Regions from separate parts of the Corynebacterium sp. HMSC034A01 genome, predicted to be linked through region 2. Evidence: riboswitches for the same ligand, from Rfam matches in the RefSeq annotation. Region 2 holds a riboswitch; the other holds the start of a gene.

Region 1 (3,402 bases), on a different contig from region 2:
TCGCCCGGCAGCAGCACCGCGGCCTGTTCGGGCGCGTTGTTGCGTGGCACCGCGAGCTGCGGCTGCGGCAGGACCACGTGGACGTCGAAACGCCCCGTGTCTTTGTTGAGGCTGACCGCGGCCACCGTGGCGGGCTGCAGAAACGACGAGTGGACGCGCTCCAGCTCGTCAAAGTATGAGCGCCACTCGGGCGCGACCTCGCCCAGCACCGGCCCAGGCAGTTCGCCGCCGCTGCGGCGGCGCACGCGCCACGAGCGGTTCAGCGGGTTCGCCTCCAACACCACATCGACGTACGTGGTGCCTCTGCGGCCCGCGAAGTCGGAGAAGAGGGCGGCCTGCGAGACGTGGTCCACCGGGACTTCCACGCCGGCACCCCACGTCGACGGGGCGAGGGAATACTGCTTGGCTGCCATGGAGGGAATTGTAGGCAGGCGCTAACGCACCTTCTTCACCAGCTTCACCGCGCCCAGCACAATGAATCCGACAACCAGGCCGGCCACCAGGGAAACGCTGGTGTCCACCAGCCAGCCCAGCGCGCCGCCGCCGACGGCCTCCTGGCCCATCGCGATGACGTCGTGCGGCCAGTGCCAGCCGAAGACCGCGTCGAAACCGCGGATGAGCAGGTGGCCGCCCACCCACAGCATCGCCACGGTGCCGATGATGCCGATCGCGTTGAGCACGTACGGCATGCTCTTGACCAGCGCACGGCCAGTCTTTTCGGCGTTGCCGCGCTTGATCATGCCGTGGCCGATGTCGTCGATCTTGACCAGCAGCGCAACGGCGCCGTAGACCGCGATGGTGATGAAGATGGCTACCGCGACCAACACGGCGGCTTCCATCCACACGGGCTGGTCCTTGACCTCGTCGAGGGAGATGAACATGATCTCCGTGGACAGAATCAGGTCCGTGCGGATCGCGCTTTTGACCAGGGCGTCTTCGTCCTGGTCGGACTTGTTGGCGGCCTGCTCGGCTTCCGCGTCGGCGTCGGACGACAGCTTGTGCGCAATCTTCTCCGCGCCCTCGAACGCGAGGTAGGTGCCGCCGAGCATGAGGATCGGGGTCAGCGCCCACGGCGCAAACGCGTTGAGCAGCAGTGCGACCGGCAGGATGAAGACCAGTTTGTTGCGCAGCGAGCCCTTGGTGATGCGCCAGATCATCGGCAGCTCGCGTGCCGGCGTCACGCCTTCGAGGTACTGCGGGGTCACCGCGGCATCGTCGATGACAACGCCGGCGGCCTTCGAAGAAGTCTTTGCGGTCATGCCGGCGACGTCGTCGATGCTTGCGGCGGCTTGGCGGGCGATCAGGGCGACGTCGTCGAGCAGGGCGAGTAGGCCACCGGCCATGTGGGGGTTCTCCTCGGGAGGTGGGGAAAGTAACTCGGCCAGTATACGGAAACAGGTGTAACCGGCCTTGCGGGGTGGGGTAAGGATTGCCTAACCTCTGTTAGGGTGGTGTCATGCAGACATCCCAGGCCATCGTGAAAACAGCCCGTCCCGAGCGCTACGCCAAACAGCTCGCTTCCCACTTCAGCAGGAAAGTTGAGGCGTCGTGGGACGACACCGCACGCGAAGGCGCGATTGTCTTCCGCGCGCAAGACGGAGCAGGGGAGAGCACTCGGTGCAGCCTCGCTGCGGTAGAGGGGGAGCTGCACATGCGTATCGACGGCACCGCCGACGCGGTCGAGCGCGTCGAACGTGTAGTAGGCACGCACCTCGTGCGCTTCGGTGCCCGGGACGGGCTCGCCGTGCAGTGGCAGCGCGGTGACGGACCGGGGCAAAGCTTCGCGGTCTCCGAGCCGGAAGCGCCGAATCGATGATGTAGCATCATTTCGACAACTGAATGCCCCACACGGGTGCTGCCGCGACACAGCGGCGGCTGAGATACCGAAACGATTCGGTGAACCGTTGCACCTGATCCGGGTAATGCCGGCGATAGGAAGGAAGATTCGCACATGACTGTGCCCGCAAACTCTGCAGCGCCGAAGAAGAACTCCTGGCGCGTTGTAGACATCGTCACCGCCGCCGTCCTGGGCGTGGCCTGCGGCCTGCTGTTCTGGGTGTGGAACAGTATCGGCTACGCCGGCTTCAAGGCGCTGGACACCCTCACTCCGGGCCTGGGCGGCCTTGCCGTGGGCATCTGGCTCATCGGAGGCGTGCTGGGTGGCCTGATCATCCGCAAGCCGGGCGCCGCACTGTTCGTCGAGGTTGTCGCCGCCTCCGTCTCCGCGGTGCTGGGCAGCCAGTGGGGCCCGGAGACGCTGTACTCGGGGCTTGCGCAGGGCCTGGGCGCGGAGCTTGTGTTCCTTGTGTTCGCCTACCGCCGCTTCAACCTGTCCGTGGCGGCGCTGGCCGGCATCGGCGCGGGCATCGGCGCGTTCATCTTGGAGCTGTTCACCTCCGCCAACCTGGCCATGAGCCTGCAGTTCAATTTGATCTACCTGACCTGCTTGATCATCTCCGGCGCTGTCCTCGCCGGCGTGCTGGCGTACTACCTGGTCAAGGCGCTGGCGCAGACCGGCGCGCTGGACCGCTTCGGCGCCGGCCGCGAGCGCTTCAACACAGCCGCGTAAATGTCGCTGGCCATCTCGGCGCGGGGGCTTTCCTACCAGCACGCGACGCGTCCGCAACCCGCGTTTTCCAACGTCGACCTCGACGTCGCGCGCGGCGAGAGGGTGCTTATTACCGGCGATTCGGGCTCGGGGAAGTCCACGCTGCTTGCGGTCATCGCCAAGCTTATCGACGACTCCGAGGACGGCAGCCGCACCGGCACCCTGAACGTGGACGGGACTGTCGGCATGGTGCTGCAGGACCCGGAGGCGCAGACCATCCTGTCGCGGGTGGGCGACGACGTCGCCTTCGGCGCCGAGAACCTCGGCGTACCCCGCGAGGAAATATGGCCGCGTGTGCAGCGCGCCCTCGACGCCGTGGGCCTCGACATCCCTCTGGACCACCGCACCGCGCACTTGTCTGGCGGTCAGAAGCAGCGCCTGGCTTTGGCGGGCGTGATCGCGATGGGGGCGGACATCCTCATCCTGGACGAGCCCACCGCTAACTTAGACCCGCGCGGGCGCGACGAGGTCATCGCCGCGGTGGACCGCGTCTGTCAGCGCACCGGCGCCACCTTGATCGTGGTGGAGCACCGCCCGAAGCACTGGGCGCACGTGGTTCAGACCTACTACCGACTGGACCAAACGGGCCTTTCCCGCATCAGCGCCGACGAGCTGCCGGACGCTCCGGCCTTGCCGCCGGCGAAGAAGGTGCCACGGGGAGTGCCTGCGGCCGTCGCAACGCAGGAGGTGCTCACGCGTTTCGGCCCGCCGCGCACCATGCACGCGCCGGAGGGGTATTCCACCGTTATTACCGGCGAGAACGGCTCCGGCAAGACCACGCTGGTGCAAGTGTT
Region 2 (3,402 bases):
TCGTCGCGCACGATCTTGCCCAGCTGCAGCTCCACCACGCGTTTGCGCATCTCGTCCACCGCTCGCGCGTTGTGCGTGGACATGATCACTGTGGTGCCCATGCGGTTAATGCGGGCGAGCAGCGCCATAATTTCGTCGGCGGTGCCGGGGTCGAGGTTGCCCGTTGGTTCGTCGCAAAGCATGAGCTTTGGCTTATCGACGAAAGCTCTCGCAATAGCCACGCGCTGCTGCTCACCACCGGACAGTTCCTGTGGCATGCGGTTCGCCTTGGCGCCGAGGCCGACCAGCTCGAGGGCGTCGGGGACGAGCTTGGCGATGCGGTTTTTCGGCTTGCCGATGACCTCGAGCGCGAACGCGACGTTGTCGTAGACGCTTAGGTTCTGCAGCAGGCGGAAGTCCTGGAACACGTAGCCGATGGATTGGCGCAGCTTGTTCACCTGCTTGCCGTTTAGGGCGTTGACGTGGAAGTCGTTGAAGAAGATGTCGCCCGAGGAGACGTTTTCCTCGCGGATGAGAAGCTGCAGGAAGGTCGACTTGCCGGAGCCGGACGCGCCGATGAGGAACACGAACTCGCCGTCGGGGATGTCGAGCGTGACGTCGTCGAGCGCGGGGCGCGTCGACGTCGGGTACGCCTTGGTCACATGGTCGAATCGGATCACGCGACACACCTTACCTGTTACTGGTGTGGCTGTAGTGGTTGTCGGCGAACGCGCGCCCAAGACACATCGCGGCGGAATCTGTCAGTCGGATCCTATCGCCCCAGGTCGATGTAAGAGGCTGCCGTAATCTGTCAGGAACCCACGCCGAACCACCCCAGGAAGCCCCACATCCGTCACCGCATCCCGGACCGATGCCTCCTAAGCCTCCTGCTGCTGCGCCATGCGCCAGCGGATGCCGGCCTCCAAGAACCCGTCGATGTCGCCGTCGAGGACCTTCTGCGGGTCGCCGACTTCAAAGTCTGTGCGCAGGTCCTTGACCATCTGGTATGGGTGCAGGACATAGGAGCGCATCTGGTTGCCCCAGCTGGCGTTGCCGCCGGCGCCAAGGGCATCCATCTCGGCCTTTTCCTCCTGGCGCTTCTTCTCCAGCAGCTTGGACTGGAGCACGTTCAGCGCCGAGGCCTTGTTCTGGATCTGGGACTTCTCGTTCTGGCAGGTCACCACGATGCCGGTGGGGATGTGGGTGATGCGCACGGCCGAGTCGGTGGTGTTCACCGATTGCCCGCCGGGGCCGGAGGAGCGGTAGACGTCCACCCGGATGTCTGAGTCCGGGATGTCGATGTGGTCGGTCTGCTCCACCACGGGCAGCACCTCCACCTCGGCGAACGAGGTCTGGCGGCGCGCCTGGTTGTCAAAGGGCGAGATGCGCACGAGCCGGTGCGCGCCCTGCTCCACCGACAGCTGGCCGTAGAGGTACTCGCCGTGCACGACGAAGGTGGCGGACTTGATGCCGGCCTCTTCCGCGTAGGAGATGTCGTAGATGTCCACCTTGTGGCCGGCCTTTTCGGCCCAGCGGGTGTACATGCGCATGAGCATCTCCGCCCAGTCGGCGGCGTCCACGCCGCCGGCGCCGGAGCGAATGTGCACCACGGCTTCGCGGGCGTCGTACTCGCCGGAGAGCATGGTCTGCACCTCCAGAGAGTCGATCTGCGCGGCCACGTCTTCCAGTTCCTCGTCGGCCATGGAGGCGTCGCCTTCTTCTTCGGCGAGTTCGTACATCACCGGCAGGTCGTCGATACGCGAGCGCAGTGACGTGACCTTCTTTAGTCGCGCCTGCACATTCGACAGCTCGGTGGTGACCTTTTGCGCGTGCGCGGGGTCGTCCCAAAGCGACGGGTCCCCGGCTTGGGCCTCCAGCTCGCGGGCGCGCTCGCGCAGGACGTCCAGGTCCATCACCTTCTCAATGGTGGAAAGTGTGGAGCTTAAGTCCTTGATCCGCGTCTGAGTTTCCGGCTGCATAGGGGCAAAGTCTAGCGAACCGCCTGACGCGGCCACCAAGACGGGATACAGTGGCCTGCGACCCCACACGGGCGCCCGGGGCACCGGGCTGAGATCGCGCTGACGCCCGCGCGAGCACCGTTCGAACCTGTCTGGTTAGCACCAGCGAAGGAAGGAGAAGGTCGTGGCTCACGACATCTATGCCCATGAAATCCACCCGAAGCACTCCTACGCCCCGATTGTGAAAGACGGGCTGGAGGTTCCGGAGACCGCGATCCAGCTGGATGACTCCCCCACCGGGCCGAACGAGCCGTTCAAGATCTACCGCACCCGCGGCCCGCACACGGAGCCGGAGGTGGGCCTGCCGAGCCTGCGAGGCGAGTGGATCGCGGCGCGCGGCGACGTGGAGGAGTACGCAGGCCGCGAGCGCAATTTGCTTGACGACGGCCGCGCAGCCGTCAAACGCGGCGCCGCCAGCGAAGAGTGGCGCGGCGAGACCCGCACGCCGCTGCGCGCAAAAGACGGCAAGCGCGTGACCCAGATGGCATATGCCCGCCGCGGCGAGATCACCCGCGAGATGGAGTTCGTCGCACTGCGCGAGCACTGCGACGTGGAGAAGGTGCGCGAAGAGGTTGCCGCGGGCCGCGCCATCATCCCGAACAACGTCAACCACCCGGAAAGCGAGCCGATGATCATCGGCAACGCGTTTTTGACCAAGATCAACGCCAACATCGGCAACTCCGCGGTGACATCTTCCATCCGCGAGGAGGTGGACAAGCTGCGCTGGGCCACCCGCTGGGGCGCGGACACCGTGATGGACTTATCCACCGGCGACGACATCCACGCCACCCGCGAGTGGATCCTGCGCAACTCCCCCGTCCCGATCGGCACGGTGCCGATCTACCAGGCGCTGGAGAAGGTGGGCGGCATCGCGGAGGACCTGACCTGGGAAATCTTCCGCGACACCGTGATCGAGCAGTGCGAGCAGGGCGTGGACTACATGACCGTGCACGCCGGCGTGCGCCTGCCGTACGTACCGCTGACCTCCAAACGCGTCACCGGCATCGTCTCCCGCGGCGGCTCGATCATGGCCGGATGGTGCCTCGCCCACCACAAGGAGTCCTTCCTATACGAGAACTTCGACGAGCTGTGCGAGATCTTCTCCCAGTACGACGTCGCATTCTCGCTTGGCGACGGGCTCCGCCCCGGCTCCGTGGCCGACGCCAACGACGCCGCGCAGTTCGCGGAACTGAAAACCATCGGCGAGCTTTGCAAGCGCGCCTGGGACTACGACGTCCAGGTCATGATCGAAGGCCCCGGCCACGTGCCGCTGAACATGATCCAGGTAAACAACGAGAAGGAAGAACAGTGGTGCGGCGGGGCACCGTTTTACACGCTCGGCCCCCTGGTCACCGACATCGCGCCGGGCTACGACCACATCACGTCTGCCATCGGCGCGGCCAAC

What was found. Region 2 has a riboswitch for thiamine pyrophosphate ahead of thiC (phosphomethylpyrimidine synthase ThiC). Riboswitches for the same ligand answer to the same signal wherever they lie in the genome.
Region 1: linked by a shared signal. The riboswitch ahead of HMPREF2791_RS09140 (ECF transporter S component) and the one ahead of thiC (phosphomethylpyrimidine synthase ThiC) in region 2 are both predicted to bind thiamine pyrophosphate.

Annotation. Positions count from the first base shown of each region.
Region 1 covers NZ_KV835975.1:17,353-20,754, reverse strand. Annotated here, with positions in the region: gene HMPREF2791_RS09155 (hypothetical protein) at 1-413, opposite strand, end outside; gene HMPREF2791_RS09150 (DUF808 domain-containing protein) at 435-1,343, opposite strand; gene HMPREF2791_RS09145 (DUF2218 domain-containing protein) at 1,457-1,816, shown strand; TPP riboswitch at 1,839-1,955, shown strand; gene HMPREF2791_RS09140 (ECF transporter S component) at 1,952-2,569, shown strand; gene HMPREF2791_RS09135 (ABC transporter ATP-binding protein) at 2,570-3,402, shown strand, end outside.
Region 2 covers NZ_KV835969.1:86,380-89,781, reverse strand. Annotated here, with positions in the region: gene ftsE (cell division ATP-binding protein FtsE) at 1-659, opposite strand, end outside; gene prfB (peptide chain release factor 2) at 858-1,958, opposite strand; TPP riboswitch at 2,016-2,128, shown strand; gene thiC (phosphomethylpyrimidine synthase ThiC) at 2,122-3,402, shown strand, end outside.